DNA from 2 places in the Pseudoalteromonas sp. B131b genome. Region 1 is predicted to be linked to the other one. Evidence: predicted binding sites of a transcription regulator. Region 1 holds the regulator's gene; the other holds the start of a gene.
What was found. Region 1 encodes ArgR, which controls arginine synthesis, uptake and breakdown. Its sites were predicted from a motif close to ANTGAATANNTATTCANT; they were not measured.

Region 1 (5,989 bases):
AGAGTATATGACCGACAATAAAGCACAAAACATGTATGCCTCACTAAATATGGAGTATCCAGTTAAGCCAGGTGTGCAATTATCCAGTTTGGTTGCGTCTTGGGGGAGCTTTAAGGAAGACAGCTTGCCACTCGATGAGATCAGTAAATATCGTCCGTTAGCGCTTAAGCTGATTGATGAGGTGAAGTTCGATCTTTAATGACTTATAAATTTAAGCTGTCTAAATGGCAGCTCTTTGCGTGGTCGACGGGTTTGATTCTGTCGGCCCCGTTGTTTTTTCTTCTTTTTGAATCTCTGCAAGGTAACTCTGAGGTGTTTTCTCATCTTTGGGATACAGTGCTTTGGGATTACATTACTAATACTGTGTTGCTGGTTTTAGGCGTTTGTGTGCTTAGCTGTGCTATTGCGCTGCCACTCGGTTGGCTTACTGCTTACTGTAGTTTTCCTGGTAAAAAGCAGTTTGAATGGGCACTTATGTTGCCCCTTGCTATGCCTACCTATATTATTGCCTATGTATACACTGATTTATTAGACTATGCGGGCCCTGTGCAAATAGCACTTAGAAAATGGTTTGGCTGGCAATCACCTAGTGACTATTGGTTTTTTGATATACGTACACTACCTGGCGCTATCGTTATGATTGCCTTGGTACTTTACCCGTATTTATTTTTAATTTTTAAAACAGCCCTTCGCGAACAGTCATTCAAATTAGTACAAGCTAGTCAATTAATGGGGCTATCTCCTAAACAAAGTTTTTTTAAAGTAAGTTTGGTGCTCTCTCGCGGCGCAATTGTTGCGGCTCTTGCACTCATTAGTATGGAAACTATGGCTGACTTTGCAACCGTCAGCTATTTTGCCGTGAGCACATTAACGACCGCCGTATACGATACATGGTTTGGTTATTATTCGCTTACAGCGGCCGCTAAAATATCGGGTGTAATGCTCTTACTTTTATTTTTGGCATTAATGGCAGAACGCTTTAGCCGCCGTAACCAAGCGGTATTTGAGCGCCAATCAAGTGTAAATAGCGAATCTCTCTATGTATTAAAAGGAAAGTCGGCTTGGCTAGCAACTGCATTTTGTGGCTTTATTTTACTTATCGCTTTTTTAATTCCCATTGCAGTACTCGTAAACTACGCAATTACCTACTTTGATAAAGCGTGGAACATTGAGTTTTTTAGCTATGCTTGGCAAAGTTTAAAAGTAGCAGGGATAGTGAGTGTAATAACCATTACGTTGAGTATTTTTGTGGTTTTTTATCAGCGTGTTGCAAAGCAAACGTATCCGCTTATTCCTGGGCGTTTAGCCAGTACGGGCTATGCATTGCCTGGTACAGTGCTCGCTATTGCTGTTTTATTACCACTTACATTATTAGAAAACACCATCAATGAAGCGCTCGAACCATATAATTTAGATATAGGTTTACTGCTTACAGGCAGTATTCTTACTATTATTATTGCTTACATTGTTAGGTTTTATGCCATCGCACACGGAGCGATAGAATCGAGTTTTTACGCATTAGCCCATCACTCGATATGGCAAGTCAATCAATGGGTAAAAGCCAAGGGCAAACATTGCGTTTAATACATCTACCTTTATTACGCCGTGGACTACTTACGGCGGCATTACTGGTGTTTATTGAGTGCATGAAAGAGCTACCTGCGGCGTTATTGCTCAGACCGTTTAATTTTGAAAGCTTAGCAACTCATGTATTTCAGTATGTGAGTGACGAGCAGTTAGAGCTTGCTTCAATTTCGGCATTATTTATTGTTATTGTCGGGTTTATTCCTTTGTATCTTATTAATCGTTCTATGGAGCAACGTAGTTAAATGAGTAGTTTAATTTTACAAGGCGTGAGCTATCACTATAACGGCACAAAGGTTATTCACGATTTAGATTTAACAGTGGGCAAAGATGAAATTGTTTGTCTGCTCGGTGCAAGTGGTTGCGGTAAAACAACCACATTAAAAGCCATTGCAGGTTTAATTGAAGCCAAGCAAGGGTCTATTTTTATAGACGGTAAATTAGTGAGTAATGAGCAATCATTTGTCTCACCTGAGCATCGTAACATCGGCATGATGTTTCAAGACTATGCATTGTTTCCGCATTTAACGGTGGCAAATAATATCGCATTTGGGCTTAGTAAAATGAGTAAAGCCCAAAAGCAGCATCGTGTTGATGAAATGCTTAAGCTTGTTCATTTAATTGGCTGTGCCGATAGATTTCCTCATCAGTTATCGGGTGGTCAGCAGCAACGCGTAGCGATTGCTCGCGCATTAGCTTATAAACCTAGTTTGTTATTGCTTGATGAGCCTTTTTCAAACATTGATACACAAGTACGCTTTGAGCTAATCGCCGATATACGTCGAATTATTAAGGCAACACAAGTCTCTGCTGTATTTGTTACGCACTCAAAAGAAGAGGCATTTGCCTTTTCCGATACACTTGCCATTATGCATCGCGGTAAAATTGCGCAACAAGGCACGCCAGAACAGCTTTTTGCAGCCCCAAGCTCAAAGGAGGTTGCAGAGTTTCTGGGTCAAGGCATATACTTAGAGGCAGAAGTATTAACGACAACTGAATATAATACACCGTTCGGCTTAGTTAAATCATATATTGGACATGAGCATAGAGCGAGTGTAGGTAAAATATATGTTCGTCCTCACCAGATTGAATTGGTAAGTGATAATCTATGTGACAGGCACTGTGAACGAGCTACAATATTAAGTAGTCGCTTTATTGGTTCAGCGTATGTTTACACAGTCGTTATTGCTGAGCAAGAAGTTGAAGTTGCTGCACAATATGACCAATCATTTGAAAAAAATGAACAGGTTATAATAAAAATAAAACCTCACACGGTGAACTTTTTCGAATCATAATTAATTTGTTATTCGCTGTGTTTTTATCTATAAAACTAAGGAATAACAATGGCGCAAGCGCAATCAGGGATTTGTGCTGAAGCAAACTTACACGGTTTGCACTTATTTTTTAATGTGTTTGATGGTCAAGATGAATCGCTACGCGTAAAACTAAAGCAAGTAAGCGCTATTGAAGAAGAATTTAGCGATCAGTTTTCAGAATCAATGCTCTCTTGTATGGTCGCTATTGGTGCGCAATATTGGCCACATATCCTTCCGGAGTACATTCCAAGCGAATTACAGAGCTTTCCTAATATAAATCACAGCGATCACCAAATGAGCGTGCAACCGTGTGATTTGTTTGTGCAAATTCGCTCTGACCGTGAAGACGTTAACCATTTATTTGCCCTGCAAGTATTAAAGTTATTTGCTCCTGATGTAGAGCTGGTAGAGCAGGTTCGTAATTTTCGCTTTTTAGATGGACGAGACTTTAATGGCTTTATTTATGGTGGCGATTCTGCTCATGGTAGAAAAAAGCGTGCGACGGCACTAATAAATAAACCGGGTAGCTTTGAAGATCAAGGAAGTTATATTCATGTACAACGTTATAAGCATGACTTAACTGTGTGGCAGCATTTATCATTAAGTGAGCAAGAGCAAATAATGGGTCGTACGCGCCTTGATAACACACTAATTACCCCCGCGATCGAAACCAGCCATGCTTCGCGTAGTGAGCTAAAAGATGAAGACGGGCAACCGCTACTATTAAATCAAAGCATGCCTTATGGCGATGTGTATGAGCAGGGAATGTTATCAATTACATGTGCATGTAAAGGAACCGCGTTCGAAAAAATACTTAAAAGCCGTTTAGGCGAAGGTGATTGTTACGACCACTGGCTTGATTTTACTCAAGCCGATATGGGTTCTGCTTTTTTTGCACCTTCGGTCGGATTTTTAAAACAGATTTAATTACGATTAATAATCAAACCGTATCAAATAAAATGCGAACGCGTTCAAGCGTCACGTCTATTTCAGATATTTTAGCCGGGGCGATAAAAATAGTGTCATCGCCGGCAATAGTTCCTAGTACGCCATCTGCTTTACCTAATGAATCTAATAAACGTGCAATAAGCTGAGCCGCACCTGGGCTGGTACGAATGATGATCATCATTTCGTTGTGCATAATGTCGATTACTAATTGGCGTAATGGGCTTTTAGCCGTAGGTACACCCATTTCAGCAGGTAAGCAGTAAACCATTTCTTGTTTGGCATTACGTGTGCGTACAGCGCCAAACTTACTTAACATGCGTGATACTTTACTTTGGCTTATATTGTCAAAGCCTTGCTCTTTTAACGCATCAACTATTTCGCCTTGAGAGCCAAAGTTTTCTTCTTTTAAAAGCGATTTAAATGCTTTTACCAGTGCTTCTTGTTTATCTTGTGGTTGCATAGCCTTTATTCATTTTTGTTATTTATGCTGCAAATTCTACACAATAATGAATAATTATGCAGCAGTTGTTTAGTTAACTTGCCAGTTTGATGCGTTAAATCACAAAAGTTTACGACTATGGTCGAAAATATACTTGAAATAGACAGGATAAATTTGTTTTTAGTCGCTAATTTCATTATCTTAAGAGCCACAAATATTTCCTACCTCAAATGACGGAGAATTCCAATGAAAGTTGCTGTATTAGGTGCTGCAGGCGGTATCGGCCAAGCGTTGTCTTTATTATTAAAAACAGGCTTACCAGCTGGCTCTGAATTATCACTTTATGATGTTGCACCAGTAGTACCAGGTGTTGCGGTTGACCTTTCTCACATCCCAACAGATGTTAAAGTTGCAGGCTTTGGCGCAGACGATTTAAATAAAGCGCTTGAAGGTTCTGACATCGTTCTTATCCCAGCGGGTATGCCACGTAAACCAGGTATGGATCGTGCTGATTTATTCAATGTAAATGCTGGCATCATCAAAACGTTAGCAGAAGGCATTGTTGCCAGCTGTCCTAAAGCGTTAGTAGGTATTATTACTAACCCAGTAAACGGCACAGTTCCAATTGTTGCTGAAGTATTCAAAAAAGCAGGTACTTACGACGCTAAACGCGTATTCGGTATTACTACGCTTGACGTTATTCGTTCAGAAGCATTTGTTGCTGAACTTAAAGGCGTAGACGTAGCAACTGTAAAAGTACCAGTAATTGGTGGTCACTCAGGCACAACGATTCTGCCTCTACTTTCTCAAGTTGAAGGTGTTTCTTTCACAGATGAAGAAGTTGCTGCACTTACTCCACGTATTCAAAATGCGGGTACTGAAGTTGTAAATGCTAAAGCAGGCGGTGGTTCAGCTACGCTATCTATGGGTGCTGCTGCAGCGCGTTTTTGTATGTCTTTAGTTAAAGGCCTACAAGGTGAAGAAGTTGTAGATTACGCTTACGTTGCTGTTGAAAATGGCGATGCAGAGTACTTTGCACATCCAGTACGTTTAGGTAAAAACGGCGTAGAAGAAATTCTTTCTTACGGCGAACTAAGCGCATTTGAAACAAAAGCAAAAAATGACATGCTTGAAACTCTGAAAAAAGACATTAAAGAAGGTGTTGATTTCATGGCGTAATAGCCGGTTTAAGCAACAAAAAAGCCTGCATTTGCAGGCTTTTTATTGCTCAGAATTAATGTCACACTGTGTAACTAGTTAAAACTAGTGGTCGCGGTCAACCGCAATACGGGCAAGGCTTATAAGTGCTTGCTTATAGTCAGACTCAGCTAAAAAGTCTAAACAGGCAATGGCTTTTTCGGCCTCAAGCTCTGCTTTTTGCATTGTAAACTCAAGCGCATTAGTTTGTTTTAGTGCAGTTAAAATTTCTTCTAAATGCTCCATACCATTACTGTGCTCTATTGCATCACGAATAAGTTGCGTTTGCTGCTCGCTACCATGTTGCATAGCATAAATAAGCGGAAGGGTTGGTTTGCCTTCAGCTAAATCATCGCCAATGTTTTTACCTAGCTGCTCAGCATCCGCATTGTAATCGAGTACATCATCCACTAACTGAAACGCGGTGCCTAAATGCATACCGTATAAGTTTAATGCGTCGAGTGTCGCTTGGTCTTGCTCAGTAATAATGGCAGCAAGGCCTGTA
Region 2 (5,989 bases), 2.0 Mb from region 1:
TCTTGATAGGTCAGTTGTAGTGGTGTGTTATCTTCTGTCCACCACGTACTACCATCGTCCATTGTTTGTAATTGCACACTGTAAAGTTGGCTGCTTTTTTCTGGGATAGGATCGGCCGACATCATGTGATAAACACTAAGGCTGGTCATTGTTATGCCTATACCTATCGCAATGGCAAGTACCATTAAAAAGCTAACCAGTGGGGTGCGCTTGAAGCTACGCCAACTTAAATCTAAATAATGAATAAACATTAGTTAAACCCCCGATGCTGTTTTTATAGTTTGTGCGCCCTGATAAAGCGTAAAGTCGGCAAGTTGCCCATCAACTACTTGAATATTACGCGGAGCACGGCGGGCTAATTCGCTATCATGCGTTACCATTACAATAGTGGCACCGTCGCGATTTATTTGCTCAAGTAACTCCATAACTTGGCGAGCCATTAAGCTGTCAAGGTTACCTGTTGGCTCATCGGCAAGTAAAAAACGAGGTTCACCGGCAAGCGCACGAGCTATTGCCACTCTTTGTTGCTGTCCGCCAGAGAGTTGCTGTGGCAAATGTTTTGCCCGAGAGGCAAGGCCAACTTGTTCTAAGCATTTTTCAATGCGACGTTTACGCTCTGCGGCTTTAATACCTCTATAACGTAGCGGTACTTCAATATTTTCATATAAGTTTAAGTCAGGTATTAAATTGAACCCTTGGAAGATAAAACCAATTTTTTGATTACGTAAATCAGCACGTTGGTTATCGTTTAGGCTGCCAACATTAACACCATCCAACAGGTACTCACCTTCGTTAAAAGGCTCGAGCATACCTGCAATATTTAAAAAGGTTGTTTTTCCTGAGCCGCTAGGACCGGTAACAGCAATAAATTCGCCTTCGTTTACTTGCAGGTTAAAGTCTCGAAGCGCGTGGGTTTGTACCATTTCTGTTTGATATACTTTACTTACATTGTTCATTTGTAACATGGGGGTTCCTAATTATTTTTAGCGTTGGTTGAGAACGTCTGTTTAATTTAATAAAATCGTATCGGCTTGCTTAAAGTCGCTGTAGCTTGAAATAATAATTTCATCGTTTTCTTTTAGTCCGCTCAAAAGCTCAACCGCATTAATGCTGGTGGCGCCTATTGTAATAGGTATACGCTTTGCGATATTGCCATCGACTTTATAAGCTATAATTCCGCCTTGCTGCATAAATGCACCACGCTTTACTTGCATTACACCTTCTCGGTTGTCGAGTAAAATACGTGCAGTTAAGCGTTGGTTCTGACGAATGTTGTTAGTAACACCTTTAAATCGGACGCGTGCTGTTACTTCACGATTATTAACTTCTGGTGATATGGCGGATAAATTCCCCATCACTGTTTCATTGCCTAACTTAAGCTCTACTTCCATACCGAGTCCTAATTCGTTGGCGTAACTTTCAGGTACTTGAAGTTCCGCTTCGAAATTACTTAAGTCGACGAGTGTCATAAGAGGTTGGCTTTGCGTCACTGCGGCTTTTTGTTGCACAAGTAGGTTACCCACGATCCCAGTAACGGTAGCTTTAATAGATAGGTTGCTTACTTTTCTGATTAAATCATCAACAATAAGTTGCTGGCGGGTTACATCACTTTTAGCTGCTTGTAGTTCAAAGGCGAGCGTGTCTTTTGCAAGTAATACCTCTTGTTGTGCATGCTTATATGTGAGCTTTGCACGTGATAAATCATCAACTGCTTTTTCAAGATCAATTTGGCTAATTAAGTGCTTTTGTATTGATAACTGCGCCCGGCGATTTTCGCGCTCAGCGGCGTTAAGCTCAACTTGTGCCATATCAAGTGTTTTATTTAAAGTGAGTGTTTGGCGTCTTGCTTGCAAATGCTGCCTTTGCTGCTCGCCTTGTAGTCGTTTAAGTACAGACTCCTGTTGCTTTAATTCGTTAGTTAACTCAGGGCTTTGCAGCAGAGCAAGTGTGCCCCCTTGCTTTACTGTATCGCCAGCCTTTACTTTTAAATCTATAAAACCACGTTCTGGGCTGTATATTTTAGGAGCATTAGCAGCAACAATTTTACCACTGGCGGCAATGTCTCGAATGAGCGCTTTAACGTGTACTTTGGCAACCTGTATTTTTGAGCGGCTAATAGAGCTTTTAGCGCTATGACTTGTTAAAAAAATATAAGCAATTGTAGAGACTGCAATGAAAATAACCGCAGTGATGATCGCGTATTTTTTATAGTTTATAGGTGCCTTTACTTGTACGTCTTGTGCGCTGGTATCTTTCATCATTAGGCTCTCCTACACGGCTTTTATATATTTTTCACACAGTAGAAAAAAACTGCGGTGCAAATAGCGACAATAGGAGATATCAAAAATAAACTAAGCATAAACATAATTATTCCACTTAACGAATGTGTATAGCTCTATACGATTAGCATGCCAAAGCGTAACTTACTGTAATTAGATGATTAAATTTTATTTTATGTGTTTTTTATATGTCCGCGGACATAAAAGTGTCCGCAGTGGACGCATTAGTAAATAAAAATTCACTATTAAGAGATTAAAAATGCCACAAATATTAATAACTATACTAATGACCAGTAAAAAGCAGAGAGGTTAAGCCTCAAAATTACGGAAATAACACAAAACTATCTAAATGTTAACTAACTTTATCGGTGTATGTTGAATATTTATTCACCGAATGAGGGCTTTACGTTTACGTAAGCTGTAGCTTTTGACTTGGTTGTTTTTACAAAATGTTAAACTTGACACCAGTGTCATGAAAAAATAACGCCTAATATACGACTAAATGTTAAAAATAATGATGAAAAAGAAATCTTGCTATGAAGTGAGAAATATTCAAGAATGTGAATATGTATTCAAAATGCTATTGACTCTATTTACGATAGAGGCTAGTTTTGTCCGTCTGTTAGCAAATCGTCGAGCAGTTCATCCACGCTAACAGTGCAGCAAGGGGAGGGGTCTATGTTATACGACTCAAAATTAGAAAAAGAAAATTGTGGCTTTGGCTTAATAGCCCAAGTTAATGGTCAAGCTAGTCATAGGCTTATTCGTACTGCTATTACGGGGCTTGATCGCATGCAGCACCGTGGCGGTATATCTGCCGATGGTAAAACAGGCGATGGCTGTGGTTTATTATTACAAAAACCAGATAGCTTTTTTCGTGCTATTGCGGCTGAGAACAATTGGCACTTAGGTAAAAATTATGCCGTAGGTATGATTTTTTTAAATTCAGACCCTGTTTTAGCACAAGCTGCAAAACAAATACTTAGCGAAGAATTAGAAAAAGAAACGCTAAATATTTTAGGTTGGCGCGTAGTGCCAACCGACCCATCAATGTTAGGTCCTATAGCAGTACAACAATTACCTGGGTTTGAACAAATTTTTGTTAGTGCGCCAGAAGGTTGGCGCTCTAAAGATTTAGAGCGACGCTTATATGTAGCGCGTCGTCGCGCTGAAAAGCGTATTGTTGATGATGAAGCTTTTTATATTGCAAGCTTATCTGGATTAGTTACTATCTATAAAGGCCTTATGATGCCTGCAGATTTACCTAACTTTTACCTAGATTTAGCTGATATTCGTATGACCAGTGCGATTTGTGTTTTCCATCAGCGCTTTTCTACTAATACTCAACCGCGTTGGCCTCTTGCTCAACCTTTTCGTTATTTAGCACACAATGGTGAAATTAATACCATTGAAGGTAACCGCCAATGGGCACGTGCGCGTTCTTATAAGTTTGCGTCACCACTTATTCCTGATTTACAAACAGCGGCACCGTTTGTAAACGAAACTGGTTCTGATTCATCAAGCTTAGATAATATGCTTGAACTGTTTTTAGCTGGCGGCATGGATTTATTCCGTGCGATGCGCATGCTCGTTCCACCTGCATGGCAAAAAAACCGTGCAATGGACGATGATCTACGTGCATTTTACGACTTTAACTCTATGCATATGGAACCATGGGATGGTCCGGCAGGTATTGTAATGTCGGATGGTCGTTTTGCGGCGTGTAACCTTGACCGTAATGGACTCCGCCCAGCACGTTATGTAATTACACAAGATGGCTTTATTACGCTTGCATCAGAAGTGGGTATTTGGGATTACACTGCTGATGAAGTAGTTGAGAAAGGTCGTGTTGGTCCAGGTGAATTATTAGTTATTGATACTAAGCTTGGCAAAATTTGGCACTCGGATGAAATCGATCAAGATTTAAAATCTCGCCATCCTTACAAGTCATGGCTTGAAGAAAACGTTAAACGTTTAGTTCCATTTGAAGAACTTACTGAGCAAGATGCCGGTAATCGTTCTTTTGATAATGAAACGCTAGCTAAATATCAAAAAATGTTTGGTTATACCAACGAAGAGCTTGATAGCGTTATTCGTGTAATGGGTGAAAACGGCCAAGAAGCAACAGGCTCAATGGGTGATGACACGCCATTTGCTGTGCTTAGTGAAGGGCATCGTTCACTTTATGATTACTTCCGCCAAAAATTTGCGCAAGTAACAAACCCACCTATCGATCCACTGCGTGAAAATCATGTAATGTCACTTGCGACATGTATTGGTAGTGAGCAAAATGTATTTAACGAAACAACAGGCCACGCTAAGCGCCTACAGTTTGATACGCCAATTTTAATGTACGCAGACATGCAGCAATTATTAAATGCTGATGAAGCACATTACAGCTACTGTAAAATTGATATTACGTATACAGTTGAAGAAGGATTGGAAAAAGCAGTATCGCGAATTTGTGATATTGCGCAGAAAAAAGCAGCATCGGGCTGTATTATGCTTGTTCTAACAGACCGCAACTTTGATGAAACGAATTTACCTATTCCAGCAGCTATGGCTGTGGGCGCGGTGCAAAATCGTCTTGTTGATAATAATCTTCGTTGTGAATCGAACATCATTATTGAAACTGGTAGTGTGCGCGATGCACACCAATTTGCAGTTTTATTAGGTTTTGGTGCAACTGCCATTTATCCATACCTTGCGTATGAATCGTTAGTTGCAATGAGCGACAATAAAATTATTGATAAGTCGTATTGCGAAGTAACGCTTGCTTATCGTAAAGCCATTAACAAGGGCTTATATAAAATCATGTCTAAAATGGGCATAAGTACGGTTGCGTCATATCGTTGCTCAATGTTGTTTGAAGCGGTTGGTTTATCTGATGCTATTGTACAAATGTGTTTTAAAGGAGTGGCAAGTCGTATACAGGGTGCCTGTTTTACCGATTTTGATGACGATCAACAGAGCCTACATAAACTTGCTTTAAGTAAACGTAAATTATTAAGCCACGGCGGTTTGTTTAAGTATGTTCATGGTGGCGAATATCATGCTTATAATCCGGATGTAATCCAAACCCTACAAAAAGCAGTTCGTTCTGGTGAATACAGCGATTACAGTGAGTATGCAAAACTCGTTAATAATCGTCCGATTGCTACGCTACGTGACATGCTTTCGCTTAGATTGCCGGAAACCGGCATTAGCATTGATGATGTCGAGCCTGCAGAAAATCTTTATAAACGATTTGATTCGGCCGCAATGAGTATTGGTGCTTTATCGCCAGAAGCGCATGAGGCGCTAGCAATTGCGATGAACCGCTTGGGTGGGTGTTCAAACTCGGGTGAAGGCGGCGAAGATAAGCTGCGTTACGGTACCGAAAAAAATTCACGTATTAAGCAAGTCGCTTCAGGTCGATTTGGCGTAACGCCGCATTACTTACGCAGTGCTGACGTTATTCAAATTAAAGTAGCGCAAGGTGCAAAACCAGGTGAAGGCGGGCAATTACCAGGTGAAAAAGTAACCCCATATATTGCTAAACTTCGTTATTCGGTGCCAGGTGTTACGTTAATTTCGCCACCACCACATCACGATATTTACTCAATTGAAGATTTAGCACAGCTAATTTTCGATTTAAAACAAGTAAACCCTAAAGCACTTATTTCTGTAAAACTGGTTTCAGAACCTGGCGTAGGAACCATTGCGACAGG

Region 2: the regulator ArgR is predicted to act here: its motif matches at 2,839-2,856, upstream of gltB (glutamate synthase large subunit).

What each region holds. Positions count from the first base shown of each region.
Region 1 covers NZ_JARLUZ010000001.1:414,929-420,917, reverse strand. Annotated here, with positions in the region: gene P4S65_RS02070 (extracellular solute-binding protein) at 1-199, shown strand, start outside; partial or broken gene P4S65_RS02065 (ABC transporter permease) at 199-1,829, shown strand; gene P4S65_RS02060 (ABC transporter ATP-binding protein) at 1,830-2,879, shown strand; gene P4S65_RS02055 (Dyp-type peroxidase) at 2,928-3,827, shown strand; gene argR (transcriptional regulator ArgR) at 3,841-4,308, opposite strand; gene mdh (malate dehydrogenase) at 4,534-5,466, shown strand; gene ispB (octaprenyl diphosphate synthase) at 5,551-5,989, opposite strand, start outside.
Region 2 covers NZ_JARLUZ010000001.1:2,448,223-2,454,211, forward strand. Annotated here, with positions in the region: gene P4S65_RS11315 (ABC transporter permease) at 1-251, opposite strand, end outside; gene P4S65_RS11320 (ABC transporter ATP-binding protein) at 255-965, opposite strand; gene P4S65_RS11325 (efflux RND transporter periplasmic adaptor subunit) at 1,008-2,261, opposite strand; gene gltB (glutamate synthase large subunit) at 2,958-5,989, shown strand, end outside.